DNA from 2 places in the Kitasatospora sp. NPDC087271 genome. Region 2 is predicted to be linked to the other one. Evidence: riboswitches for the same ligand, from Rfam matches in the RefSeq annotation. Region 2 holds a riboswitch; the other holds the start of a gene.

Region 1 (7,101 bases), on a different contig from region 2:
AAGGACTGGGAGGTCACCGACGCGCTGTTCATCATGGGCGTCAACGCCGCCTCCAACGCGCCCCGGATGCTCACCGCCCTCGCCGACGCGCACCGTCGCGGCGCGCAGATCGTGCACATCAACCCGCTGATCGAGGCGGCCGCCACCCGCACCATCGTCCCGCACGACTTCGTGGACATGGCGCTGTTCAAGTCCACGAAGACCAGCACGCTGAACCTCCAGCCGCGCATCGGCGGCGACATGGCGCTGGTGCGCGGCATGGCCAAGGCGATCCTGGAGCAGGCCACGGCCGACCCCCGGGCCCTGGACCGGCAGTTCATCGAGCGCCACACCACCGGGTTCGAGGCTTACCGCGAGCTGTGCGGGGCCACCCCCTGGGAGGAGATCGAGCGGCAGAGCGGGCTCGGCCGGGCCGAGGTCCTCAAGGCCGCCCGGGTCTACCGCGACGCCGACCGCTCCATCGTCAGCTGGTGCCTGGGCGTCACCCAGCACGAGCACGGCGTGGACACCGTGCGGGAGATCGTCAACCTCCTGCTGCTGCGCGGCAACCTGGGCCGCGAGGGCGCCGGCCCGTCGCCGGTGCGCGGGCACAGCAACGTCCAGGGCAACCGCACCTGCGGCATCGACCACCGCCCCTCACCCGAGTTCCTGGACCGCCTCGCCGAGGCCTGCGGGATCGACCCGCCGCGCGCGCACGGCCTGGACACCGTCTCCGCCATCGAGGCGATGCGGCGCGGCGAGGTGACGGTCTTCGTCGCCATGGGCGGCAACTTCGCGCTCGCCGCGCCCGACACGCCCTACACCCACGAGGCGCTGCGCGGCTGCGAGTTGACCGTCCAGGTGAGCACCAAGCTGAACCGCAGCCACCTGGTGCACGGCCGCCGGGCGCTGATCCTGCCGTGCCTGGGCCGCACCGAGAAGGACCACCAGCGCGGCGGGGTGCAGAGCACCTCGGTCGAGGACTCGATGAGCATGGTGCACCTGTCCGTCGGCATGAAGCGCCCGGCCTCCCCGCACCTGCTGTCCGAGCCCGCCATCGTCGCCGGGATGGCCCGCGCGGCGCTGCCGGACAGCGGGACACCGTGGGAGTGGTACATCGAGGACTACGACCGCATCCGCGACACCATGTCCCGGGCCCTGGACGGCTTCGAGGACTTCAACCGCCGGGTGCGGCTGCCCCTCGGGTTCCGGATCAAGCAGCCGGCCCGCGAACTGGTCTTCCTCACCCCCTCCGGGCGGGCCGAGTTCTCCACCGCCCCGCTGCCCGACGTCGTCCCCGCCCCGGGCACCCTGGCGCTGGGCACCATGCGCTCCCACGACCAGTGGAACACCACGATCTACTCCGACAACGACCGCTACCGGGGCGTGCGGAACCTGCGCACGCTGGTCTTCCTGAACACCGACGACATGCGCGAGCGCGGCATCGCCGAGTTCGATCCGGTCGACATCACCAGCACCGCGAAGGACGGCAGCACCCGCACCCTGAACGGCTACCTCGCGATCCCGTACGACATCCCGCGCGGCTGCGCGGCGGGCTACATGCCCGAGATGAACGTGCTGTGCGCGATCGGCGACCACAGCACCCAGAGCGACCAGCCGATCATGAAGCACCTCAAGGTCACCGTCACCAAGGCGTAGGAACCGAGGACGGCGCCCACTCCAGACGCCCACTCCTTAACGCCTACTCCTGAACGCCCGCTCCTGAACGCCTACTCCGACGGCTGCGGCGTCCAGCGGTGCAGGCCCTTGCGGTCGTAGTACCGGGTCATCCCGAAGCCGAAGGCCAGGGCGAGCAGCACGCCGACCGCGATCATGGTCCAGCCCCGGGCCAGGCCCGAGTCCGCCCGGGCGTCGAAGAACAGGATCGCCCGGATGCCGTCGCTGAGCTGGCGCATCGGCTCGAAGACGCTGAGGAAGCGGTAGAAGCCGGGCACCGCCTGGAGCGGGATGGTCGCCCCCGAGGAGGGCAGCGCCAGCGCGATGAAGACGAACATGGACACCAGCTGCCCGATCCCGCCGAACGCCGCGTTGATCGCCTGGACCCCGAGGCCGACGGCGAGGCTGGCGCAGTAGGCGAAGACCCAGAGCAGCGCCTGGTGCGGGGCGTCCATGCCGAGGACGGTGACCGAGCAGAGCATCACCAGGGTGGTGGTGAGCAGCATGATGCCGGCCGTCATGACCATCTTCAGCAGCAGGGTCTGGGTGCGGGTGATCGGGACGGTCGGGCGCCGGGTGTGCCAGGGGCCGAGCTCGCTGTCGCTGTAGCCGAGCGCGGTGTCGACGCCGTTGTGGATGATGTTGCCGCCGATGAAGCCGGTCAGCACGGCCAGCAGGGTGTAGTAGAAGGCGCTCAGGCCGAGCCCGCTGTGGGCGCCGATCGGGTGGCCGACCCGGGTGGTGACGGCGAGCGGGTCGGCGAGCAGCAGCCGCGCGGTGGCGCTGGTGCCCGTGCCCGTGCCTGAGCCGGAGCCGGCGGAACCGGCCGGCGGCGCGGCCGCGGTCAGCTCCTTGCCGAGCGCCAGCGAGGCCTGGTGGGCGGCGGACTGGGTGATCTGGGAGGCCAGGGAGGAGCCGAGGCTGCCGAGGCCGGGGTTGGTCAGCACCGTCAGGGTGGGCCGTTCGGTGGCCCGGCCGGTGGTCAGTGCCGCCACGTCGGCGGTGAACGCCTGCGGGACGAGCAACGCGCCGTAGACCTTCCCGGTGGAGAGCTGGTCCATCGCCTCGGCCTGGTCGACCTGGCGCCAGTCGACGGTGCTGCCGGGCGTCCCGGCGACGATCTCCCGGCTGAGCCGCGCGCCCAGGGTCTCCGCCCGGCCCGGCGGCGGCGGGCCCTGATCCGCGTTCACCAGGGCGATCGGGAGCCGGTGCAGGTGCCCGGTCGGGTTGAGGATGCCGCCCATGTAGAGCAGCGAGAGCACCACGGCCAGCAGGCCGCACAGGATGCTCGGGACGAGCCACAGCTTCGCGTGGCGGGCGAGCACGAGGGCCCGCGCCTGCCGGGGACCGCCCTGGGAGCCTGCGGACGCCATGCCACCCCTCGGATTCGGGCGCAACCTGGTGCTGCTGCCGATGCGGTGGGAAGTCGTTCCGTGGCGGCCCGGCGGCAAAACCCCACGTCACCCGATCCGCCCCGCCGCCCCCCGCAACCCCCCGCCGCGCCTCGGCCGGGACGACCGGAGACAGAAGGTAAAGGTTCTACCAAGTACGCAAGTATTGGCCTCCGCGCGGTCTATGCTTCTGGAGGTTTGAAGAAGGCACCTCGTTCGGTGAGGCTTCTTCACGGACACAGGCCACTGATCCGACGACGTCGAGAGACGCCCAGGGTTAGGACAGATCTTCCCGACCTAAGGGTTGATCCGAAGTGGCTTCCGGCCCGACCGGGCTGGACACGCCGTGGAGTGCCAAAGCTCTGACGAGTTGGGGTGAACCGGCGGTCGCTTCGCGCGCCGGCGAACTCCTTGCCGCGTCGATCACACGCACCACGGGGTGCGTCGACCGGGAGGAGGCGAGAGACATGGATTGCAGTAGTCCGGGCCACAGTTGCCCCTACCCCCGCCTGTCCTCGCACACTCCCGGCACGCGGTAACGACCCTCCCTGCGAACGTTTCTGACGGTTCATCACCTCAACTCCCGGCTTCGCCGCGCCCGAACGGGCCCGCACCGCCGGGTGGCGATGCGCCGCGCCCGTCCGCAGGGGGATCGCCGCCGTGCGCCCCCGATCGCCCCGCCTGCCCCGGGGCCCACGGGAGGATCGTCATGACCACCAACGCCACGCTCAACTCCAAGGTCCCCGCCCCGCGTTCAGCGGTACTGGACGACGCCCACGTCGGCGACATCAGGGGTGCGCTCGGCACCATCCGGCTCGACGACACCACGCCGCGCCACGGCCTGTCCGCAAGACTCAAGACCCTGCTCGCCATCGTGGGCCCCGGCCTGATCGTGATGGTCGGCGACAACGACGCGGGCGCCTTCTCGACGTACGGGCAGGCGGGGCAGAACTACGGCACACAGCTGCTGTGGACGCTGCTGATGCTGGTCCCGGTGCTGTACGTGAACCAGGAGATGGTGCTGCGCCTGGGCGCCGTCACCGGTGTCGGCCACGCCCGGCTGATCCTGGAGCGCTTCGGGAAGTTCTGGGGCGCGTTCAGCGTCATCGACCTGTTCCTGCTGAACGCGCTGACGCTGGTCACCGAGTTCATCGGTGTCACCCTGGCCGCCGGATACCTCGGGCTGCCGAAGGTGGCCGCGGTGGTGCTGGCGGCGGTGGTGATCATCGCCTCGGCGTTCACCGGCTCGTTCCGGCGCTTCGAGCGCGTCGCGGTCACGCTGTGCGTGGGCTCGCTGCTGCTGGTGCCGATCTACTTCATGGTCCACCCGAAGACCTCGCAGATGGCGCACGACTTCGTGGTGCCCGGCATGCCGGGCGGCTCGGGCCAACTGGCGGCCGTGATGCTGGTGATCGTCTCCATCGTGGGCACCACCGTCGCCCCGTGGCAGCTGTTCTTCCAGCAGTCGTACGTCATCGACAAGCGGATCACGCCGCGGTTCATGAAGTACGAGAAGGTCGACCTGTGGATCGGGATCGCCATCGTCATCATCGGCGCCGCCGCGATGATGGGCTTCACCGCCGCGGCCTTCGCCGGCACCGACGGCTTCGGCCAGTTCTCCGACGCGGCCGCCGTCGCCAAGGGCCTTGAGGACAAGGCCGGACACGTGGTGGGCGTGCTGTTCGCCATCGCGCTGCTGGACGCCTCGATCATCGGCGCCTTCGCCGTCTCCCTCTCCACCGCCTACGCGATCGGCGACGTGTTCGGCATCAGGCACTCGCTGCACCGGGGCGTCAAGGGCGCCAAGGGCTTCTACGCGATCTACGCGGGCCTGGTGGTCGCGGCGGCCGCGATCACGCTGCTGTCCACCGGCTACACCCAGGGCCTGATGACGCAGTTCGTCCAGGTGCTGGCGGGTGTGCTGCTGCCCTCGGCGACGGTGTTCCTGCTGCTGCTCTGCAACGACAAGGCCGTGCTGGGGCCGTGGGTCAACGGGCCCAAGACCAACGCCTTCACCTCCGCCGTGGTCGGGGTCCTGGTGATGCTGTCGCTGATCCTGACCGCCGCCGTGGTCTGGCCCGACATCAGCTCGCAGGCGATCCTGTGGATCATGGCCGGCTGCGGCGTGGCGGGCGTGCTGGTCGCCGGGTACTTCTTCACCTTCGGCCGCACCGCCACCAAGGAGGACCCGATCGACCGCACCGGTCGCGAGGAGTGGCGGATGCCCCCGCTGGAGACCCTCGGCAAGCCGGTCATGTCCACCGCCCGCAAGGTCGGCATGGGCGCCCTGCGCGCCTACCTCCTGGTCGCGATGGTGATGGTCATCATCAAGATCGTCCAGACCGCGCTCAACCACTGAGCCGCCGCCGGGGCGGCGCCCGACAGTGCCGCCGCCCCGGCCCCGACCCGGAAACCTCGACCGCCCCGCACCCGGGGAAGGAAGGAAGTACGGCCATGCGCACCGCCCTTCACCACCACTGCCCGCGCGTCCGCCTCGCCCTGCACGACGACGTCGAGAGGGACTACCGCCTCGACGACCCCGGCGCCTGCCCGCACTCCGGCACGCCCAACACCCGGGCCTCCGCGTACGAGCCGCGCGTGCACCTGGCCTACCTGCTGGCCCGCCAGGGCCACCGCCCGGACTGGCTCGCCGACTTCGCGGACCTCCCGCCGGCCGCCGCGCGCCGCCTCAGCCGCGCCGCCGCCCGCCACCGGCCGCACGGCTGACGCCCCGCCGACCGCACCACCCGCGCCCTCGCGCACCCCCTCCACCCGCCGCCCCGTCACGGAGGTGACCTGCCATGTCCATCGTCGCCGCGTTCCACCCCTCCCTCCCGTCCGCCGGCCGCGGCCGCCTGCGCGCCGCGCTCGCCGCCGTGGGCCGACGCCTGGCGGAGAGCCCGCTGGACAGCCCCGTCCTGCACGCCGTCACGGCCCCGGCCCCGGCCGCCGCCTCCGCCGACCGCCCCGCCCGGCTGCGGGCCAGCTGGCGGACCGTCACGGCCCCGGACGGCACCGCCCGGCTGGAAGCCTCCTGGCACCCCTGGCACCCCGCCCGCTGACCACCCGTACCGATGCGTACAGATCCGCACCGACCCGCCGAAGGAGCATCCGCCATGGCCGTGCGCTACCCCAGGCTCGAAGCCATCTTCTCGGACCACACCGCCGCCGCCCCGCCCCGGCGTCCGCGCCCCGCCCCGGCCCCCCGGCCCGCCGTCGACCCGGACACCGGCCTGGTGGTGGACCCCGAACAGCGCACCGTCACCGTCGACGGGCAACAACTGACCCTCCCCTACCTGGAGTTCGAGCTGCTCGCGCACCTGGTCGACAACCCGCTGCGGGTCCACTCCCGCCGCCAGCTGATGGAGACGGTCTGGGGCCGACCGGACACCGGCGACACCCGCACCGTCGCCACCCACATCGCCCGGATCCGCCGCAAGCTCGGCCCCGGCCACCGGGAGGCGATCGCCACCGTCCGCCAGATCGGCTACAAGTACGACCCCCGCCTGACCCGCGTCGCCTGACCGCCGTCCGGCCGCGCCGCCCGAGGCCCGATCGCCCGCCCCGGCGGCACCCCGCCGGCCGCCACCCCACCGAAGGAGGACACCGTCGTGACCAGAACCGCCCTGTTCCCCTGGACCAGCAGAGGGACGGCGCTGTGCGGCGTCCTGCTCCTCCTCACCCTCCAGGGGATCGCCGTCGGCGTCGCCCCGGGGCGGCTGCGGATCTTCCTCTCCGGCGTGCTCATCGGTGCCTCGGCGGCCGGGCTGCTCCTCGCCCTGCTGCTCGCCCGCAGCGGGCGCGGCACCGCCCGACCCGCCGCCCCCGACGAGGACGACACCCAGTGGTTCAGCGCCCGCTCCCTGGACGGGTTCCCGATGGAGCAGGTCCGACCGCTGCTGCTGTCGCCCGGCGCCCCCGGCCTGAACCGGCTCTACACCGCCTGGGTGTTCGCCACCCACGGGCACGACCCCCAGTGGATCGCCCACCACCTCGACCTGTCCACCCCGACCGCCCGGCTGCTGGTCACCGCGGCCCGGCACCACACCGCTCC
Region 2 (7,101 bases):
TTGAGCTGGACGGTGCTGGAGCAGTTGGCACAGAACTGGTACACCGCTTCGCCGAGGTCGGCGCGCGGCCCCAGGTCGGTCAGCTGCTTGCCCACCTCGGCGCGCAGGCCGTCGAGTTGCGGTCCGTCGACGGTGGAGAGGAGCTGCACGGCGCCGTACGGGGCCTGCGGCCGGTAGTCGCGGCGGTTCTCGGCGTCGGTGCTGGTGCTGTAGACGCCGATGGCGACGGCCCCGGCCACGGCGGCCATCACGGCGGCGACGGCCGGCGCGGTGCGCGAGCGGTGCCGGGCGGAGTCGCGCAGGGCGAGTCGGGGGCCGAGCGGCAGCCGCCTGGCGAACCGGCCGAGCAGGGCGACGAGTGCGGGGGTGCAGGCGAGCAGGCCGAGTTCGGCGATGACGGAGCCGCCGAGCACGGTCAGCGTGCGGGTGTCGTAGGTGCTGACGACGGGCACGCCGCCGTGTTGCAGCGCGCTCGCGCCGTACAGGGCCAGGGCGGCGCCGACGGCGAGCAGCAGCACACCGAGCACGGTGACCCAGCGGTTCGGGGCCTGGACGGTGTCCCGGTCGGTGAGTCCGGCGGTGACGCTGCGGCGGGCGGCCTGCCGGGCGGGCAGCGCGGCCGCGAGGAGCGCCGTGAGCAGGCCGATCCCGCCGATCGCGAGCAGGTCCAGTGGCGGCAGGGCGAAGTGCCCGAAGCGGGCGCCGCCGGCCCGTTCGATCCACGGGCGCAGCCCGGCGACGAGGCCGCCGCCGAGGACCAAGCCGACCACGGCCCCGGCCGCGCCGAGGACGAGGGCGCCGCCGAGCACCACCGCGCCGACGTGCGTCCGCCGGCCGCCGGCGGCGCCGAGCAGCGCGAGCTGGCGGCGGGAGCGGCGGGCGCCGACCGCGAAGGCGGGGCCGGCGAGCAGGGCGACCTCCAGCAGGCCCATGCCGGTGACGGTGGCCACCACGACCTTGGTGTTGTCGTCGGCGGAGGGGCCGAAGGAGCGGTAGGCGTCCCGGTAGTAGGGGACGGCGGCGCGCGGCGGCGGGGCGAGCGCGACCGAGCGGGCGGTGAGGGTGTAGCCGTGGGCGTTGAACTCCTGGACCTTGGCCCAGTCGAGGGTGGCCCCGGCGGGGAGCCGGACCAGCCAGGCGCCGCGTTCGGGCTCCGGCGGTGCCGCGGCCGGGCTGCCGGGAGGCGTGGCGGCGGCGAGCTGGCTCAGCAACGCGCCCGACTGGGCGACGAGTTCGACCCGGCGGAGGTCGTCCGGGTGCTCGACGACGCCGGTGATGGTGAAGGTGGTCCGCTCCAGGCCCGGAAAGGTGGTGGTGCCGCCGACGGCCAGCCCGGAGTTGTCGAGGAAGGCCCGGGTGGCGGCCAGTTCGCGCGGGCCGCCCGGGGCGTGGCCGTCGACCAGGTTGAGCCGGCCGTGCCAGAGCGGGTCGGTGAGGTCGGCCTCGGTGGTGAGGGTGCGGACCAGGCCTTCGGGGGAGGTCGCGCCGGTCTCCGGGCCCTGCCGGGCGGAGGTGAGCACGCTGCCCGGCGGCAGCAGTCCGGTGACCAGGGTGACCGGGTCGGTGCCGGCGCCCTTCTGCTGCTCGGCCGTGGGCGGCTGCCCGGGGCGGGGCTGGGCCGCGAAGGCGCCGTCCTCGGCGACCGGGGCCTGCTCGACGGCCCGGCCGGGGGCGAGCGAGGTGACGAGGGCGTCCGCCCCTCCCAACACCCGTTCGACCCGTTCGGCCGGGGTGAGCTGCCCGCTGCGGTGGACGACGTCGGCGCCGGTGACGCCGAGGACGGGCAGCGCGATCATGGCGACGATCAGGGCGCTGCGGCCCTTGGCGCGCAGCGCGTCGCGGCGGGCGATGCGCAGGGCGACCTTCCAGGCGCCGAGTCTCATCGGGCCACCTCGCCGAAGCCGTCGGCCGCGTGGCCGAAGTCGCCGACCGCGTGCCCGGTGCCGGTGGCCGAGTGCCCGGCCCCGTCGGCCGCGTGGCCGTAGCCGTCGGCCGGGGCGCTGAGCGGCTCGGCGCTCAGCCGGCGCTTGCCGGTGCGCCGCCCGTGGCTCTCGGAGGCGACCGCGCCGTCCTTCAGGTGGACCACCCGGTCGGCCCAACTGGCGTGCGCGGCCTCGTGGGTGACCATCATCGCGGCGGCCCCGGCGTCGCAGCGGGCGCGCAGCACGGCGAGCACGGCCTCGCCGGTGGCGGAGTCGAGGGCGCCGGTCGGTTCGTCGGCGAGGACGAGGCGGCGCTCGCCGATCAGCGCGCGGGCGATGGCGACGCGCTGCTGCTGGCCGCCGGACATGTCGTCGGGGAAGCGGTCGGCGAGCTCCCCGATGCCGAGTTCCTCCAGGGCGGCGAGCGCCTCGCGGCGGGCGGTGCGTCCGGAGACTCCGTCGAGTTCGCGGGGCAGCGAGATGTTCTCGGCGGCGGTGAGGGCGGGGATCAGGTTGTAGTCCTGGAAGACGTACCCGATGGAGCGCCGCCGAAGGTCGGCGAGCCGGCCGCGGCTGAGGCCGCCGAGGGCCACGCCCTCGACCAGGATCTCGCCCTCGCTGGGCGCGTCGAGTCCGCCGGCCAGGGTCAGCAGGGTGGACTTCCCGGAGCCGGACGGGCCCATGACGGCGACGAACTCGCCGGGGTGGACGGCCAGTTCGACGCCGCGCAGGGCGTGTACCTCGGCGGCTCCCCGCCCGTGCACCCGGGTGACGTTGGCCAGGTGCAGGACGGGTGCGGATCGGGTCGGATCGCTGTGGGACACACTTCCCCCTCGTGAGCTGTTGAGCTGCATATGTCGGTGAACTATATATGCCGGACGGGGGTGCACGTCGAGGGGTGGGTTTGGTCAAGCTTCTACAAAGCTGTCGAAGTTCGGTCGAGACGCCGCTATCCGGGTGAAGGGGAGGGTTTATGCTTGACGAGATTTGAAAGGCACCTCGTTCGGTGAGGCGTCTTCACGGACACAGGCCACTGACCCGACGACGTCGAGAGACGCCCAGGTTCAGGACAGGTCTTCCCGAGTTAAGGGTTGACCCCAAGTGGCTTCCGGCCGATCGGGCTGGACACGCCGTGGAGTGCCAAAGCTCTGACGAGTTGGGGTGTGCCGGTCCCGTGGGGCCGGTCCGCTCCTTGCCGTGTCGCGATGCGGTGCACAGACGGTGCGCCCCCGACCGGGAGGAGGCGAGAGACATGGACTGCGATAGTCCGGGCCATAGTCGCCCCTGCCCCCGCATGCTCTCGATCACCTCTGGCACGCGGTAACAACCTTCCCTGCGCGCGTTCACCTGACGCTGCGTCATGCGCTCAACCGCGCCCCGACGCACGACGTCTGACGCTCCGTCATGCCCTCACGGCCGCCGCCGCTCAGCGCCGCCGTGTGGTCCGACGCCGTGCGCTCTCGCAGGGAGGATCGCTGCTGCGTGCCCCCTGTCGCCCCCTCAAGGAAGGGGGCAGGGAGGCCCTGCCATGACCAACGTGATGCTGGACCAGAAGGTCCCCACCACCACCCGCACCGCCGTGCTCGACGACGCCCACGTCGGCGACATCAGGGGTGCGCTCGGTACCATCCGGCTCGACGACACCACGCCGCGCCACGGCCTGTCCGCGCGGCTCAAGACCCTGCTCGCCATCGTGGGCCCCGGCCTGATCGTGATGGTCGGCGACAACGACGCGGGCGCCTTCTCGACGTACGGGCAGGCGGGGCAGAACTACGGCACGCAGTTGCTGTGGACGCTGCTGATGCTGGTCCCGGTGCTGTACGTGAACCAGGAGATGGTGCTGCGCCTGGGCGCCGTCACCGGTGTCGGCCACGCCCGGCTGATCCTGGAGCGCTTCGGGAAGTTCTGGGGCGCGTTCAGCGTCATCGACCTGTTCCTGCTGAACGCGCTGACGCTGGTCACCGAGTTCATCGGTGTCACCCTGGCCGCCGGATACCTCGGGCTGCCGAAGGTGGCCGCGGTGGTGCTGGCGGCGGTGGTGATCATCGCCTCGGCGTTCACCGGCTCGTTCCGGCGCTTCGAGCGCGTCGCGGTCACGCTGTGCGTGGGCTCGCTGCTGCTGGTGCCGATCTACTTCATGGTCCACCCGAAGACCTCGCAGATGGCGCACGACTTCGTGGTGCCCGGCATGCCGGGCGGCTCGGGCCAGCTGGCGGCCGTGATGCTGGTGATCGTCTCCATCGTGGGCACCACCGTCGCCCCGTGGCAGCTGTTCTTCCAGCAGTCGTACGTCATCGACAAGCGGATCACGCCGCGGTTCATGAAGTACGAGAAGGTCGACCTGTGGATCGGGATCGTCATCGTCATCATCGGCGCCGCCGCGATGATGGGCTTCACCGCCGCGGCCTTCGCCGGCACCGACGGCTTCGGCCAGTTCTCCGACGCGGCGGCCGTCGCCAAGGGCCTTGAGGACAAGGCCGGACACGTGGTGGGCGTGCTGTTCGCCATCGCGCTGCTGGACGCCTCGATCATCGGCGCCTTCGCCGTCTCCCTCTCCACCGCCTACGCGATCGGCGACGTGTTCGGCATCAGGCACTCGCTGCACCGGGGCGTCAAGGGCGCCAAGGGCTTCTACGCGATCTACGCGGGCCTGGTGGTCGCGGCGGCCGCGATCACGCTGCTGTCCACCGGCTACACCCAGGGCCTGATGACGCAGTTCGTCCAGGTGCTGGCGGGTGTGCTGCTGCCCTCGGCGACGGTGTTCCTGCTGCTGCTCTGCAACGACAAGGCCGTCCTGGGGCCGTGGGTCAACGGGCCCAAGACCAACGCCTTCACCTCCGCCGTGGTCGGGGTCCTGGTGATGCTGTCGCTGATCCTGACCGCCGCCGTGGTCTGGCCCGACATCAGCTCGCAGGCGATCCTGTGGATCATGGCCGGCTGCGGCGTGGCGGGCGTGCTGGTCGCCGGGTACTTCTTCACCTTCGGCCGCACCGCCACCAAGGAGGACCCGATCGACCGCACCGGCCGCGAGGAGTGGCGGATGCCCCCGCTGGAGACCCTCGGCAAGCCGGTCATGTCCACCGCCCGCAAGGTCGGCATGGGCGCCCTGCGCGCCTACCTCCTGGTCGCGATGGTGATGGTCATCATCAAGATCGTCCAGACCGCGCTCAACCACTGAGCCGCAGACCGCAGCCCGAACGGACGGGTGGTGGGCAGCGGCCCGCCACCCGTCCGTCCGTCTCCCAGGTCTCGCAGCCCTTCCCGCTCTCCCAGCTCTGCCAGCTCTCCCAGCTCTCCCAGTGAAGGAGGTGCCGTCGTGCACACCCTGACCACCGCCGACTTCCTCGTCCGGCTCGCCACCGGGGTCGCCTGCGGCGCGCTCATCGGCGTCGAACGCCAGTGGCGGGCCAGGATGGCCGGCCTGCGCACCAACGCCCTGGTCGCCGCCGGCGCCACCCTGTTCGTGTTGTACAGCGAGGCCGTCGGCGACGCCGCCAGCCCCACCCGGGTCGCCTCCTACGTCGTCTCCGGCATCGGCTTCCTCGGCGGTGGCGTCATCCTGCGCGACGGCGCCGGCGTCCGGGGCCTCAACACCGCCGCCACGCTGTGGTGTTCGGCCGCCGTCGGGGTGCTCGCCGCCGCCGGGAAGCTCGAATTCGCCGTCCTCGGCACGCTCGGCGTCCTCGCCGTCCACCTGATCCTGCGCCCGGCCGGCCGGATGCTCGACCGCGCCCCGCAGTCCGGCAGCGACCCCGACTCCACCGTCCGCGCCACCGTCCACCTGGAATGCGAGCGCAAGGCCGAGACCCACATCCGGGCCCTGCTGCTCCAGGCCCTGTCCGCCTCCGGCCTCGCCCCCACCGGCCTGCGCGCCCGCCGCACCGACAGCGGCGACGCCACCAGCCTGCGCGCCACCGTGGCCATCACCGGGCAGGTCGCTCCCGCCCTCGAACAGGTCGTCAGCCGGCTCTCCCTCGAACCCGGCGTCCGCGACCTGCACTGGCACCTCGACGACGAACCCGACGACCCGAGCCGCCCCGCGCTCGCCTAGTCGGCGGCCCGGGGGAGGTAGAACGGAGGCACCGTCACGAGGCCGACCAGGAGGTCCCGATGTTCAACCCCGACCCCAGGCACGGGCCGCTGGTGCCGATGCTGCTGGTGCTCACCGTCGTCACCGGACTGGTGGACGCGGTCAGCTACCTCCGGCTCGGCCACGTCTTCGTCGCCAACATGACCGGCAACGTGGTCTTCCTCGGCTTCGCCCTGGCCGGTGCCGCCGGACTCTCCGCCACCGCCTCACTGAGCGCCCTCGCCGCGTTCGTGCTCGGCGCCCTGGTCGGGGGCCACCTCGCCCGGCGGCTGCCCGACCACCGCGGGCGGCTGCTGACCACGGCGGTGGTCGGCCAGGTGGTGCTCGTCGCCGCGAGCATCGCCCTGGCCGCCGTGGCCGGCTACACCTCCGACCCGGCCCGCTACGGCCTCATCGGGTTGCTGGCCTTCGCGATGGGCGGCCAGAACGCGGTGGTCCGCTCCCTCAAGGTCCCCGACCTGACCACCACGGTGCTCACCATGACCATCACGGCCCTCGCCGCCGACCGCACCGGCCCCCGCCGTCTGGCCTCCGCCGTCTGGATGTTCGTCGGCGCCCTCGTCGGCGCCCTCCTCATCCGCCAGGCCGACGTCCCCGTCGCCCTGACCCTCGCCCTGACCCTCCTCGTCGCCGTCGCGGCCCTCACCCACCGGGCCGCCGGAGCCCACCCCGCCCCGGCCTGGATCCACCCGCTCTGACCCGGCGCCGCGCCCCTCCGCTCGCCGGTCCTCTCTCGTGGGTCAGTCGTCCTGGCGGTGGCCGGCGCGGCCGCTCCAGAGGGGTTCGAGGCGGGCCCAGCCCTGGGCCCAGGCTTCGTCGGCGCGGCGGTCGAGGACGTGCAGGCGAAGGCGCAGGGCGAGGGTGAGCAGGGCCAGGAGGGCGAGAAGGGCGCCGGCGCCGGTGCAGACGGCGGAGACGGCGACGGAGGCGCGGTTGGTCGGGGGCGAGGAGAGCGCGCCGGCGGGGTCGACCCAGACGGGGACGACGGTGCCGGTGACGGCCGTGCGGGGGGCCTGGACGGTACCGGTGTGCGGCTGCCCGTCGGGGTAGGTCCAGGCGGCCTCGGCGTCGACGCGGGTGCTGTAGCCG

Evidence for each region. A riboswitch is a leader RNA that binds a small molecule or an ion and turns the genes downstream of it on or off. The one in region 2 is predicted to bind magnesium.
Region 1: it holds a riboswitch for magnesium, as region 2 does, so the genes downstream of both, ACIO9K_RS02405 (NRAMP family divalent metal transporter) here and ACIO9K_RS12045 (NRAMP family divalent metal transporter) in region 2, are expected to answer to the same signal.

Annotation. Positions count from the first base shown of each region.
Region 1 covers NZ_JBIUYQ010000001.1:571,369-578,469, forward strand. The annotation lists gene ACIO9K_RS02395 (FdhF/YdeP family oxidoreductase) at 1-1,638, shown strand, start outside; gene ACIO9K_RS02400 (YhgE/Pip domain-containing protein) at 1,710-3,029, opposite strand; M-box (ykoK) riboswitch at 3,252-3,429, shown strand; gene ACIO9K_RS02405 (NRAMP family divalent metal transporter) at 3,757-5,406, shown strand; gene ACIO9K_RS02410 (hypothetical protein) at 5,502-5,774, shown strand; gene ACIO9K_RS02415 (hypothetical protein) at 5,849-6,109, shown strand; gene ACIO9K_RS02420 (winged helix-turn-helix domain-containing protein) at 6,164-6,571, shown strand; gene ACIO9K_RS02425 (hypothetical protein) at 6,659-7,101, shown strand, end outside.
Region 2 covers NZ_JBIUYQ010000005.1:343,115-350,215, reverse strand. The annotation lists gene ACIO9K_RS12055 (FtsX-like permease family protein) at 1-1,883, opposite strand, end outside; gene ACIO9K_RS12050 (ABC transporter ATP-binding protein) at 1,880-2,776, opposite strand; M-box (ykoK) riboswitch at 2,914-3,090, shown strand; gene ACIO9K_RS12045 (NRAMP family divalent metal transporter) at 3,451-5,100, shown strand; gene ACIO9K_RS12040 (MgtC/SapB family protein) at 5,239-5,973, shown strand; gene ACIO9K_RS12035 (YoaK family protein) at 6,033-6,710, shown strand; gene ACIO9K_RS12030 (hypothetical protein) at 6,753-7,101, opposite strand, start outside.